DNA from 3 places in the Streptomyces sp. Ag82_O1-12 genome. Region 2 is predicted to be linked to each of the others. Evidence: riboswitches for the same ligand, from Rfam matches in the RefSeq annotation. Region 2 holds a riboswitch; each other region holds the start of a gene.

Region 1 (4,311 bases), 3.8 Mb from region 2:
CCCGTCCTCCCAGGCCCGCTTGCCGCCGAGCAGCCGGACGACGGCGATGCCCGCCCCGTCCAGCAGGGCCGGAAGCTCCTCCCGGACGTCCACGCGGGTCGGGTTGCCGATCCGGTAGTCGGCACCGGAGGCGGCCCGGGCCGCCAGCAGGTCCGTGTCGGCGGTGGACAACAACAACACAGTGCTCATGCGGGTGCTCCCGGTGGAATGAAGGGCAGTCCTTGCGGCGCGCCGGACTCGATGAGCCGCCACAGCGCGTCGGTGTCCGCGTGCTGTTCGATCAGGTCGCCGAGCCGGTCGAGCTGCTCCTCGCGCAGCGCGGCGAACGAGGTGTCCGGCGCGGGCACGAAGCGGCGGCCCGCGGCGGCCGCCACCTCGCGCAGAAAGGCCCGCCGGAAGCCGTCCGACTCCAGTGAGCCGTGCCAGTGCGTGCCCCAGGTCTGGCCGACCCGGCAGCCGTCCAGGAAGGCGGTGCCTCCCTGGACGTCGGCGACCCCGTGGTGGATCTCGTATCCCTCGACGCGTTCCCCGAGGGCCTCGCCCTGCGGCCGGGTGAGGGTCTTCTCGCGGGCGAACCGCACCCGCACGGGCAGGATCCCGAGCCCGTCGACGTGCCCTCGCCGGCTCTCGACGTCGTCCTCGATGTGCTCGCCGAGGATCTGGAAGCCGCCGCAGATACCGAGGACGGGCCGCCCCTCGGCGGCCCGGCGGGCCAGGGCCTCGGCGAGCCCCCGCTCGCGCAGCCACTCCAGCGCCCGGACCGTCCCGCGGGTGCCGGGCACGATGACGAGGTCGGCGTCGGACAGCTCCTCCGGCCGGTCCACGAACCGCACCACGACGCCCGGTTCGGCGGCCAGCGCGTCCACGTCGGTGAAGTTGGACATGAGCGGCACGGCACAGACCGCGACGCGCAGCACGTCCTCGCCGACCGGCGGGGCGACGACGGACTCCCGGACGGCTCCCCGAAGGGAGACGCGCAGCCCGTCCTCCTCGTCGATCCCGAGCCCGTGCCGGAAGGGCAGCACGCCGTACGTCTTGCGCCCCGTGAGCCCGTACAGCATGTCCAGGCCCGGCTCCAGCAGGGAGACGTCCCCGCGGAACTTGTTGACGAGGAACCCGGCGACACAGGCCTGGTCCTCGGGCGACAGCAGCGCCACCGTCCCGAAGAACGAGGCGAACACACCGCCCCGGTCGATGTCGCCGACGACGAGCACGGGCAGCCCGGCGTTCCGGGCGATCCCCATGTTCACGATGTCCGTCCGCCGCAGATTGATCTCGGCGGGAGAACCGGCCCCCTCACAGATCACCGCGTCATACGTGCCCCGCAACTGCTCCAGGCAGTCCAGCACCGTCCCGAGCAACTGCTGCTGCCGGCCGCCGTGGTAGCCGCGCGCACTCAGCTCCCCGACCGGCTTGCCCAGCAGCACGACCTGACTGCTCTGCTCGCCACCGGGCTTGAGCAGCACCGGATTCATCAGCGCGGTCGGCTCGACGCGGCAGGCCTGCGCCTGCATGGCCTGCGCCCGCCCGATCTCGGCCCCCTCCGTCGTCACGAAGGAGTTCAGGGACATGTTCTGCGCCTTGAAGGGCGCGACCTTGACGCCTTGGCGCACCAGCCACCGGCAGATCCCGGCGGTCACGACGCTCTTGCCGGCGTCGGAGGTGGTTCCGGCGACGAGAAGCCCACCGCTCATGTCATTTCCCCCTCTTCGGCGACCGCGCACTCGCGAGCGACGGCGCACTCTTCAGCAACCGCGCACCGGCGCACACCCCGAGCGCGAGCCAGGTGACGCGCTTCGACAGCCGCACGGCCCGCTCGACGTCGTGCGTGCCGACGGCCCGCCCCTGCGTGTTCAGCACGGGCCGGTGCTCCACCCGCCCGCCGTACGAGAGCGTCCCGCCCAGCCGCACCCCGAGCGCCCCCGCGAACGAGGCCTCCACAGGACCGGCGTTGGGACTCGGATGCCGCGCCGCGTCGGCCCGCCACGCCCGTACGGCCCCCCGCGGATCCGGTCCGGCCAGCACGGCGAGTACGGCGGTCAGCCGCGCTCCCGGCCACCCCGCGAGGTCGTCCAGCCGCGCGGAGGCCCACCCGTACCGGCGGTACCGGGCCGACTTGTGCCCGACCATGGCGTCCAGGGTGTTGACGGCCCGGAACCCCAGCAGCCCCGGCACCCCGCCGACGGCCCCCCACACCAGCGCCCCCACCACGGCGTCGGAGGTGTTCTCGGCGACCGACTCGACCACGGCCCGGGCCATGCCGTCGGCGTCGAGGGCGTGCGGGTCCCGCCCGCACAGATGCGGCAGCCGGGCCCGGGCCGCCTCGACGTCCCCGGCCTCCAGGGCACGCCCGATGGTCCGCGCCTCCCGGGCCAGCGACGTACCCCCGACGACGGCCCAGGTGGCGGCGCCGGTCAGCGCGACGGAGGCGACGGCGGACGGCCGCACGGCACGCGCGGCGACGGACCCGAGGGCGACGGCCCCTCCGGCACACACGGCGGTGTGCAGCGCGCCCCACCCGCGGTGGTCCCGCCACAACACCCGTTCCACGGCACCCGCGGCCCGCCCGAACGCGGCGACCGGATGCCCCCGGCGAGGATCACCGAGCAGCAGGTCACCGATCAGGCCGGCGGCGGCGCCGTACGCGAAGACGCGATCGGCACCCATGGGCTCAGCCGGCCAGGAGGGCGGGCAGGGGTGGGGTGTTGAACCTCGATCGGCAGCCGCGCATGGCGATATGTGTCCTCACTCAGGGTGTCCACGCCCTGGTTCGACGAGACCGGCGGTGAGAGTTCCTGGCTCCCGGGGATTGCTACCCCGGTGACAGTGGCGGGACCGCGCCGGACTTTCACCGGCTTCCTCTCCTGCCGCCGTATTGGCCCCGGCAGTCCACCACGGCCGGGAACCGCCGTCAACTTGCCGTTGACCTGCGAGGGGAGAGTGTGGAGAACCCCACATCGCCCCCTTGTGTACACACGACGACCGGGCGGCACGGAACCGGAGTTCCGTGCCGCCCGGCGGACACGACGTGACGTCAGGCCCTCAGGCCACGATCAGATAGATCCCGTACCCCACGGCCGCCGCACACGCCGCGAAGCACGCGTACGCGCCGGTGACCGCGAGTCCCGCGGTCCCGCCCTGCGCCACCGCACGCTCGCGGCGCGACAGGCCCGTGACGCCGAGGGTGAACAGGCCGACGAGGGCCACGGTGACCACGAGGCTGACACCGAAGACGGAACCGAGGGCCGCCCAGTCGATCTTCATATCGGAGACTCTTCCTTGTAACCGGTGGCGGGGTCAGACCGTGGTGGTCGTGGTCGGCGTGCGCTCGGCGGTGGCCTGCGACGGGAACGCGGGGATCGGGTCCTCCGACGCCGTGGCCGAACCACTCGCGGGGGGCGGCGTCACCGCGGCCATCGCCGTGGTGACCACGCCGGCGGGCTCCGCGTCGTCGGTGTCGTTGACGTTGGTGTGGTCGACCACCTCGCGCCGCGACAACTTCCAGATCGCCGCGCTGGAGGCGATGAGGAAGACCGCCACCACGGCGGTGCCCCAGCTGCCGAAGCCGGTGACGTACTCGGCGAGCGCGCCCACCAGAGCCGCCGCCGGCAGCGTCAGGCCCCACGCGACGAACATCCGCGTCGCGGTGGACCAGCGGACCACGCCGCCCTTGCGGCCGAGCCCGGCGCCCATCACCGAGCCGGACACGGAGTGCGTCGTGGAGAGGGAGAAGCCGAGGTGCGAGGAGGCGAGGATGACCGTGGCCGCGGAGGTCTGGGCGGCGAAGCCCTGCTGCGGCTGGAGGTCGGTCAGGCCCTTGCCCATGGTGCGGATGATGCGCCAGCCCCCCAGGTACGTGCCGAGCGCGATGGCGAGACCCGCCGAGAGGATGACCCACATGGGCGGGTCGGAGTCGGGCGCGACGGCGCCGCCGGCGACCAGGGCGAGGGTGATGACACCCATCGTCTTCTGCGCGTCGTTGGTGCCGTGGGCCAGGGAGACCAGGCCCGCGGAGGCGATCTGGCCGGCCCGGTAGCCCTTCTTGGACGCGTTGCCGTCGGCCTTCCTGCCGAGGGAGTACGTCAGCCGCGTGGCGAGCAACGCCGCGATGCCCGCGACGATCGGAGCGGCGATCGCCGGGATGAGCACCTTGGTGACCAGCACGTCGCCGTGCACCGCGCCGACGCCCGCCGAGGCGATCGTGGCACCGATCAGACCGCCCATGAGGGCGTGGGAGGAGCTGGACGGCAGACCGACCAGCCAGGTCAGCAGGTTCCAGAGGATCGCGCCGACCAGGGCGGCGAAGATGAC
Region 2 (4,311 bases):
TCAGCGCGAAGCGCTTCCCGGCGCTGCGGCGCTCGCTGGTGAAGTACACGTCCCTCTACACGGCGCTGGCGGAGGTCTACGACGTCCATCTCGCGGAGGCCGAGGAGACCATCGAGACGTCCCTGGCCACCCCGCGCGAGGCCGGTCTGCTCGGCACGGACGTGGGGCTGCCGATGCTGATGCTCTCCCGGCACTCGCTGGACCGGGGCGGCCAGCCTGTGGAGTGGGTGCGGTCGGTCTACCGGGGCGACCGGTACAAGTTCGTGGCGCGGCTGAAGCGGCCCGCCGACTAGGGGCTGCCGCCCCGCGACGTCGGCATGATCCACACGACAGCCCCCAGGGGCACCCGCGCCCGCTTCCGTCACTGCTGAGGCCTGATTTCGGTTGGGTACCGCATTGCGGACGAGGGGTTCCGCTATGGGCACGCCCTGACCTAGATTGCCTGCGCATTACACAGGTGATCACCAAGGGGACGGAGCCGCCTGATGTCGCAAGCCCCAGAAGCCAGTGGAGGGCCGGTGGTGACGCCCATGCGCGTCGTCATCGCCGTCTGCCTCATAGCGCCGTTCGTGGCCATGCTGTGGGTCGGCTCGTACGCCAAGACCGACCCGGCCTTCATCGGGATCCCGTTCTTCTACTGGTACCAGATGGCGTGGGTGCTCATCTCCACCGCCCTGACGATGACCGCCTACAAGCTGTGGCAGCGCGACCAGCGCGCCCGCTCGGCCGCGAAGGGCGGTGCGTCGCGGTGAAGGACGGCGTGAACGGCGTCGCGCTCGGCGTCTTCATCTTCTTCTTCCTGGCCGTGACGGTCATGGGCTTCCTGGCCGCGCGCTGGCGCAAGGCCGAGAACGAGCAGAGCCTGGACGAATGGGGCCTGGGCGGCCGCTCGTTCGGCACCTGGATCACCTGGTTCCTGCTCGGCGGCGACCTGTACACGGCGTACACCTTCGTCGCCGTCCCGGCGGCGATCTACGCGGCGGGCGCGGCCGGCTTCTTCGCCGTGCCGTACACGATCCTGGTCTACCCGCTGATCTTCACCTTCCTGCCCCGCCTGTGGTCGGTGTCCCACAAGCACGGCTATGTCACGACGTCCGACTTCGTGCGCGGCCGCTTCGGCTCGAAGGGCCTGTCGCTGGCGGTGGCCGTGACCGGCATCCTGGCGACGATGCCGTACATCGCGCTCCAGCTGGTCGGCATCCAGGCCGTGCTGGACGTGATGGGCGTCGGCGGCGGTGAGAACACCAACTGGTTCATCAAGGACCTGCCGCTGCTGATCGCGTTCGGCGTGCTGGCGGCGTACACGTACTCCTCGGGTCTGCGGGCCCCCGCGCTCATCGCGTTCGTGAAGGACACGCTGATCTACATCGTCATCGCGGTGGCGATCATCTACATCCCGATCAAGCTGGGCGGCTTCGACGACATCTTCGCCAAGGCCACTGAGGCGTACAGCCAGACCAACCCGGCGACGGGCGCGCCGCGCGGTGCGCTGACACCGGCCGAGCCGGGCCAGTGGACGTACGCCACGCTGGCGTTGGGCTCCGCCCTGGCGCTGTTCATGTACCCGCACTCGATCACGGCGACGCTGTCCTCGAAGAGCCGTGAGGTGATCCGCCGCAACACCACGATCCTGCCGCTGTACTCGCTGATGCTGGGGCTGCTGGCGCTGCTCGGGTTCATGGCGATCGCGGCCGGCATCAAGGTGCAGAACGGGCAGCTTGCGATTCCGCAGCTGTTCGAGACGATGTTCCCGGACTGGTTCGCGGGCGTGGCGTTCGCGGCGATCGGCATCGGCGCGCTGGTGCCCGCGGCCATCATGTCCATCGCGGCCGCGAATCTCTTCACCCGCAACATCTACAAGGACTTCATCAAGCCGGACGCCACTCCGGCGCAGGAGACCAAGGTCTCCAAGCTGGTCTCCCTGCTGGTGAAGGTCGGCGCGCTGGCCTTCGTCCTCACCATGGACAAGACGGTCGCCATCAACTTCCAGCTCCTGGGCGGTATCTGGATCCTGCAGACCTTCCCGGCCCTGGTCGGCGGCCTGTTCACCCGCTGGTTCCACCGCTGGGCGCTGCTCGCGGGCTGGGCGGTCGGCATGATCTACGGCACCGTCGCCGCGTACGGCGTCGCCTCCCCGACGCAGAAGCACTTCGGCGGCTCCGCGAAGGAGATCCCGGGCATCGGCGAGATCGGCTACATCGGCCTCACTGCGTTCGTGCTGAACGTGGTGGTGACGGTGGTCCTGACCTTCGTCCTGAAGGCCCTGAAGGCCCCCGACGGCATCGACGAGACCAAGCCGGAGGACTACACGGCGGACGCGGGCGACCCCGGGGTCCAGGTGGAGCTTCCGCCTGCGACCGCCGGATCCGCGCACTGATTCCAGGGTTTCGACCCACAGCGAACACCCCGCAGCGGGCCGTCGTGACCAAGCGTCACGGCGGCCCGCTGTCACGTAGAGCTGACGCTCCGACACCACCGCGACACAACATCTGGGGGTGCCGACCGAGCCCGGCACAAGATGTATGCTCATGCTCGCTGTCGCCGCAGGGGAATCCGGTGTGAATCCGGAACTGTCCCGCAACGGTGTACCCATGCCCATATAGGCGCATGGGATTCAGTCCGAGGACCTGTCGACAGCGCACCCGGCCACCCGGCCGGTGTGCCCTGACGTCCGGGCCTCGTGGAATGGGCCGGTGGACGCGACGCCGCGTGCGCTCGTGTGCTGCCGCCTGCCCTCGACGAGGCCCCCGTGCCGAGCGAGGGAGAGCCCCACGTGACCATCGCGCCAGCCGAACCGGTCTCAGCCGCCGAGGAGGAGCACGACGCTCCCGGTACCGCGCTGCTGCGGATCCTGACCGAGCTGACCGCCGACCTCCCCGACGCCGACCCCGGCCGGGTCGCCGCCGCCGCGCTGCGCGGCCGGTCCGCCGCCGCGGACGAAGCGGAGTTGCGGGAGCTGGCGACGGAGGCCGCGGCCGGTCTGATCTCCGAGGACCCCGCCTACTCCCGGCTGGCCGCCCGGCTGCTGACCATCGGCATCCGCGAGGAGGCCGCCTCGCAGGGCGTCACGTCCTTCACCGAGTCCGTGGCGGTGGGCCACGGCGAGGGCCTCATCGCCGACCGCACCGCCGAGTTCGTCCGGCTGCACGCGGCCCGGCTCGACGCCCTGATCGACACCGGCGCCGACGACCGCTTCGGCTACTTCGGCCTGCGCACGCTGCACAGCCGCTACCTGCTCCGGCACCCGATCACCCGCAAGGTCGTCGAGACGCCCCAGCACTTCATGCTGCGGGTGGCGAGCGGCCTCGCCGAGGACGACACCACACGCGCGCTGGACGAGGTCGCGGCTCTCTACAGCCTCATGAGCCGCCTGGACTACCTCCCCTCCTCCCCCACCCTCTTCAACTCGGGCACCCGGCACCCGCAGATGTCGTCCTGCTACCTCCTCGACTCCCCCAAGGACGAGCTGGACTCCATCTACGACCGGTACCACCAGGTGGCCCGGCTGTCGAAGCACGCCGGGGGCATCGGAGTCGCCTACTCCCGCATCCGCGCCCGCGGTTCGCTGATCCGCGGCACCAACGGGCACTCCAACGGCATCGTCCCGTTCCTGAAGACCCTCGACGCCTCGGTCGCCGCGGTGAACCAGGGCGGCCGCCGCAAGGGCGCCGCCGCGGTCTATCTGGAGACCTGGCACTCCGACATCGAGGAGTTCCTGGAGCTGCGCGACAACACCGGCGAGGACGCCCGCCGCACGCACAACCTGAACCTGGCGCACTGGGTGCCGGACGAGTTCATGCGGCGCGTGAACGCCGACGCGCAGTGGTCGCTGTTCTCCCCTTCGGACGTGCCCGAGCTGGTCGACCTGTGGGGCGAGGAGTTCGACGCCGCGTACCGGGCGGCCGAGGCGAAGGGCCTGGCGAGGAAGACCCTGCCCGCCCGTGAGCTGTACGGCCGCATGATGCGCACCCTCGCGCAGACCGGCAACGGCTGGATGACCTTCAAGGACGCCGCCAACCGCACCGCCAACCAGACGGCCGAGCCGGGCCACGTCGTCCACTCCTCCAACCTCTGCACGGAGATCCTGGAGGTCACCAGCGACGGGGAGACGGCGGTCTGCAACCTGGGCTCGGTCAACCTGAGTTCCTTTGTCGACACCTCGACCGGCGACCTGGACTGGGAGCGGCTGGACGAGACCGTCCGCACGGCCGTGACCTTCCTCGACCGGGTCGTCGACATCAACTTCTACCCGACCGAGCAGGCGGGCCGCTCCAACGCCCGCTGGCGCCCGGTCGGCCTCGGCGCGATGGG
Region 3 (4,311 bases), 4.5 Mb from region 2:
CGTACGACGTCCTCGACCGTCAACTCGACCTGGGTGTCGGACTGTTGCTCGACCACGGCGAGGCGGCGGGCGACCGTTCGGCGGGGCAGGTCGCCCAGCGGTGTGCCGTCGAGGGTGACCACTCCGGAGGTCGGCGTGAGCAGCCCGGCCAGCAGCCGCAGCAGCGTGGACTTGCCTGAACCGTTGGGTCCGAGGACGCCGATCGTGGAGCCGGTCTCCGGCGCGAGGGTGACGCCGTCCAGGATGAGACGCCCGTCGGCGCGGCGGCTGACCCGCTCGGCCCGCAGCCCCGCCCCCACCTGTGCCTCCGCCCCGCTCACCGCGCCCTCCGCCTCCACCGATGCCCCTGCGCCGCTCGCCGCGCCCTCCGCCACCGATACCTTCGCGCCGCTCACCGCGCCCTCCTCGTCCGGTACAGCACCGCCACGAACGCGGGCACCCCGATCAGCGACGTCACGACCCCCACCGGGACCTCCTGCGGATCGAGGACGGTCCGGGCCAGGGTGTCCACCCACACGAGGAACACCGCTCCCGCGAGGGCGGTGACCGGCAGCAGCCGCGCGTGCCCGGGTCCGGTCAGGGCCCGGGCGGCGTGCGGCAGGACCAGGCCGACGAAGCCGATCGCCCCGGCCGAGCTGACCAGCGCGGCCGTGAGCAGGGCCGTGACGCACAGCAGCACCAGGCGGGTCCGGGCGAGGGGCACCCCCAGCGCGGCCGCCGCGTCCTGCCCGAAGGCGAAGGCGTCGAGGGTACGGGCGTAGGACAGGCAGACGACCAGGGCCACGGCCAGTACGGCCAGGCACAGCCACACGTCGGTCCAGCCGGCGCCGCCGAGCGAGCCGAGGAGCCAGAACAGCACGCCCCGGGTCGTCTCGGCGTCGGCGGAGGTCATCACGACGAAGGAGGTGAGGGCGGAGAAGAGCTGCATGGCGGCGACGCCCGCGAGGACGACCCGGTCGGTGGTGCCGCCGAGGGTGTGGCTGAGCAGCAGCACCAGCCCGAACGACAGCAGGGCGCCGAGGAACGCACCCCCGGACACCGACAGGGCGCCGCCGCCCACGCCCAGCACGACCACGAGGACCGCTCCGGTGGAGGCGCCCGAGGACACCCCGAGCACGAAGGGGTCGGCCAGCGGGTTGCGCAGCAGCGACTGCATCACCGCACCGCACACGGCGAGTCCGGCCCCGCACACGGCCGCGAGCAGGGTGCGCGGCAGCCGCAGCTGCCAGACGATCCCGTCCCGGATCGGCGTCAGCTCCGAACTGCCGAGGCCGAGATGGGCGGCCACGACGGACCACACGTCGCCGACGCGGATGTCGGCGGGACCGATGGTGATGGCCACGGCGAGGGAGGCGACGAGCGCGACGGTCCCGGCCGCGCCCAGCGCGAGTCCCGCCCGGCGCCGGGGCCCGGTCCCGGCGGCGGGCAGCCCCCGGGCGGTCACTTCACCAGTCCGAACCGGCGCAGCCCGGCGGCCACCTGCTCCACACCCTCGACGGTGCGGATGGTCGGGTTCATGGCCTGTCCGCTGAGCAGCACGTACCGCTTGTGCCGGACGGCGTCCATGTTCCTGGTGACGGGGTTGGACTCCAGGAAGGCGATCTTCTTCGCGGCGGACTCGGCGGTCTGGGACTTGCGGGTCAGGTCGCCGATGACGAGGACGTCGGGGTCCCGGTCGGCGACGGTCTCCCAGTTGACCTGCGGCCACTCCTGGTGCGTGTCGTCGAAGACGTTCTTCGCGCCGAGGGCCCGGGTGATGATGCCGGGCGCCCCGCAACAGCCGGCCAGGTAGGGCGACTCGGAGTTCGCGAACCAGTAGAGGAGCGTGACGTCGGAGGCGTCGATGCCGGCCGTGGCCTTCTTCATGCGCTGCCGGAGGGAGCCCACGAGGGCGTCGCCGCGCTCCTTCACCCCGAACACGGTCGCGAGGTCCCGGACTTCGCCGTAGACGGTGTCGATGCCCAGGGCCTTGGCGCGGGCGCCGTCGCCGCCGCCCGAGTTGTCCTTGCCGGCGCAGTCGGACGGGGAGACGTAGGTGGGGACGCCGAGCTTCTCGAACTGCTCGCGGGTGGCGACGCCGCCCTTGCCGAGGGTGGAGACGAAGGAGGCGGCGACGAAGTCGGGCTCGGTGTCCAGGACGCGTTCGAAGGACGGGGTGTTGTCGGCGAGGCGCGGCACCGTCGCGTCGGCCTTCTCCAGCCCCTTCATCACGGGGTCGGTCCAGGTGGCCGTGCCCGCGAGGCGGTCGGCCAGGCCCAGGGAGAGCAGGATCTCGGTGGTGCCCTGGTTGAGGGACACCGCGTGCCGCGGCGGGGCGGCGACGCGGACCTCGTGCCCGCAGTTGGTGAGGGTGACGGCGGCCTTGGCGTCGGTGGACGCGGTGTCGCCGCAGCCGGTCAGGAGCAGGGAGCCGGCGGCGAGCAGCGCGGCGGCACGGGCGGGTCGGGCGAGGGGCACGGGAACCAGTCCTCAGGCGTCGAGGGCCCATTCGCGGAGCCCGGTCGTACGGTGCTCCCCCGCCGCACGCGGCCGCGGGGGCCGCCAGCAGGTCTTCGGACTCGGGTTCACCCGGATCGGGGCGCCTTCCCGGACGTCCGCGAGGGAGTCCAGTGGCCGAGGCCCCGCCCGTCCCCCTCACCGCTGCGCGTCAGTTCCGGATTCGCACCGGATTCCCTGACCCACGTACATGGGTTCGACTGGCCTCGGCAAGCTATCACGGAGGCCGCCCGGGGAATCACCGCGCACCCGGCGCCGTTTCACCAGGAGCAGTTCGTCCACGACTTCCGAGGAGGCCGCCGGTGTACGGCGACGAGGCAACGGTCCGCAGGATCCTCACCGAGCTCGGCGACACCTGGGCCGTGGTGGGCCTGTCGTCGAACCAGCGGCGCGCGGCGTACGGCGTCGCCGCCGTGCTCCAGCGCTTCGGCAAGCGCGTCGTGCCGGTGCACCCGAAGGCGGAGACGGTGCACGGGGAGAAGGGGTACGCGAGTCTGGCGGACATCCCCTTCGACGTGGACGTCGTCGACGTGTTCGTGAACAGCGACCTCGCCGGGGCCGTCGCGGACGAGGCGGTCGCCAAGGGCGCGAAGGGCGTCTGGTTCCAGCTCGACGTCGTCGACGAGGCGGCGTACGGCCGGGTTCGCGATGCGGGCCTGGAGATGGTGATGGACCGCTGCCCGGCGATCGAGATCCCACGGCTGTCTCATCACGGCGTACAGAAACCCTGAAGCGTTCGCCAGGAAATACCCGCGCCCGGTCAAGGCTGCACAACTCGTCTTCTTCGGTCGGATGACCGATTCCTAACCTGAGGCCTCCTGCTCGCTGAACTCCGCGAGTTCATCTATGAGAGGCCCCTGAATCCATGGAAAGAGACGGTCTGCGCCGGGAGGTCGGGCTGATCGGGCTCATGTGGGCGTCGGTCGGTTCCATCATCGGCTCGGGCTGGCTGTACGGCGCCGAGAAGGCCGTCGTGGCGGCCGGCCCCGCGGCGATCCTGTCCTGGCTCATCGGCGCGGTGGCGATCGTGCTGCTGGCCCTGGTGCACGCGGAACTGGGCGGCATGTTCCCGGTCGCGGGCGGCACCGCCCGGTATCCGCACTACGCGTTCGGCGGACTGGCCGGCATGTCCTTCGGCTGGTTCGCATGGCTCCAGGCGGCGACCGTGGCACCGATCGAGGTCGAGGCCATGATCGGCTACGCCGGGCACTGGCACTGGGCGCAGGGTTTCCAGCACGCGACGGACGGGACGCTCACGACGAGCGGTTTCGTCGTCGCCGTCGTCCTGATGGCCGTGTTCGTCGTCGTCAACTTCCTCGGCGTGCGGATCCTGGCGCACACCAACAGCGCCGCCACCTGGTGGAAGGTGGCCGTGCCGCTGGCCGCGATCTTCATCATCGCGGCCGGCAACTTCCACCCGGGCAACTTCACCGAGCACGGCTTCGCCCCGTTCGGCGCCCACGGCGTGCTGAGCGCCGTCAGTTCCAGCGGCATCATCTTCGCCCTGCTGGGCTTCGAGCAGGCGATCCAGCTGGCGGGCGAGAGCCGCGACCCGCGGCGGGACCTGCCGCGCGCGACGATCGGCTCGGTCGCCATCGGGGCGGCCATCTACGTCCTGCTCCAGGTCGTCTTCATCGCCGCCCTGCCACTGGGCGCCTTCGCGCACGGCTGGACCAGGCTCGACTACCCCGGCATCAGCGGCCCGTGGGCGGGGCTCGCAACCCTGGTGGGCCTCGGCTGGCTGAGCGCGGTGCTGTACCTGGACGCGGTGGTCTCCCCGGGCGGCACCGGCCTGATCTACACGACGGCCACGTC

What was found. Region 2 has a riboswitch for cobalamin ahead of QOL88_RS26305 (ribonucleoside-diphosphate reductase subunit alpha). Riboswitches for the same ligand answer to the same signal wherever they lie in the genome.
Region 1: linked by a shared signal. The riboswitch ahead of QOL88_RS08585 (cobalamin biosynthesis protein) and the one ahead of QOL88_RS26305 (ribonucleoside-diphosphate reductase subunit alpha) in region 2 are both predicted to bind cobalamin.
Region 3: linked by a shared signal. The riboswitch ahead of QOL88_RS05655 (ABC transporter substrate-binding protein) and the one ahead of QOL88_RS26305 (ribonucleoside-diphosphate reductase subunit alpha) in region 2 are both predicted to bind cobalamin.

Annotation. Positions count from the first base shown of each region.
Region 1 covers NZ_FXUW01000001.1:1,855,340-1,859,650, reverse strand. Annotated here, with positions in the region: gene cobN (cobaltochelatase subunit CobN) at 1-189, opposite strand, end outside; gene QOL88_RS08590 (cobyric acid synthase) at 186-1,694, opposite strand; gene QOL88_RS08585 (cobalamin biosynthesis protein) at 1,696-2,667, opposite strand; cobalamin riboswitch at 2,768-2,925, opposite strand; gene QOL88_RS08580 (hypothetical protein) at 3,043-3,264, opposite strand; gene QOL88_RS08575 (inorganic phosphate transporter) at 3,298-4,311, opposite strand, start outside.
Region 2 covers NZ_FXUW01000001.1:5,697,786-5,702,096, reverse strand. Annotated here, with positions in the region: gene QOL88_RS26320 (GntR family transcriptional regulator) at 1-293, shown strand, start outside; gene QOL88_RS26315 (DUF3311 domain-containing protein) at 486-752, shown strand; gene mctP (monocarboxylate uptake permease MctP) at 749-2,377, shown strand; cobalamin riboswitch at 2,523-2,649, shown strand; gene QOL88_RS26305 (ribonucleoside-diphosphate reductase subunit alpha) at 2,774-4,311, shown strand, end outside.
Region 3 covers NZ_FXUW01000001.1:1,224,967-1,229,277, forward strand. Annotated here, with positions in the region: gene QOL88_RS05645 (ABC transporter ATP-binding protein) at 1-320, opposite strand, end outside; gene QOL88_RS05650 (FecCD family ABC transporter permease) at 392-1,444, opposite strand; gene QOL88_RS05655 (ABC transporter substrate-binding protein) at 1,441-2,457, opposite strand; cobalamin riboswitch at 2,541-2,701, opposite strand; gene QOL88_RS05660 (CoA-binding protein) at 2,799-3,227, shown strand; gene QOL88_RS05665 (APC family permease) at 3,362-4,311, shown strand, end outside.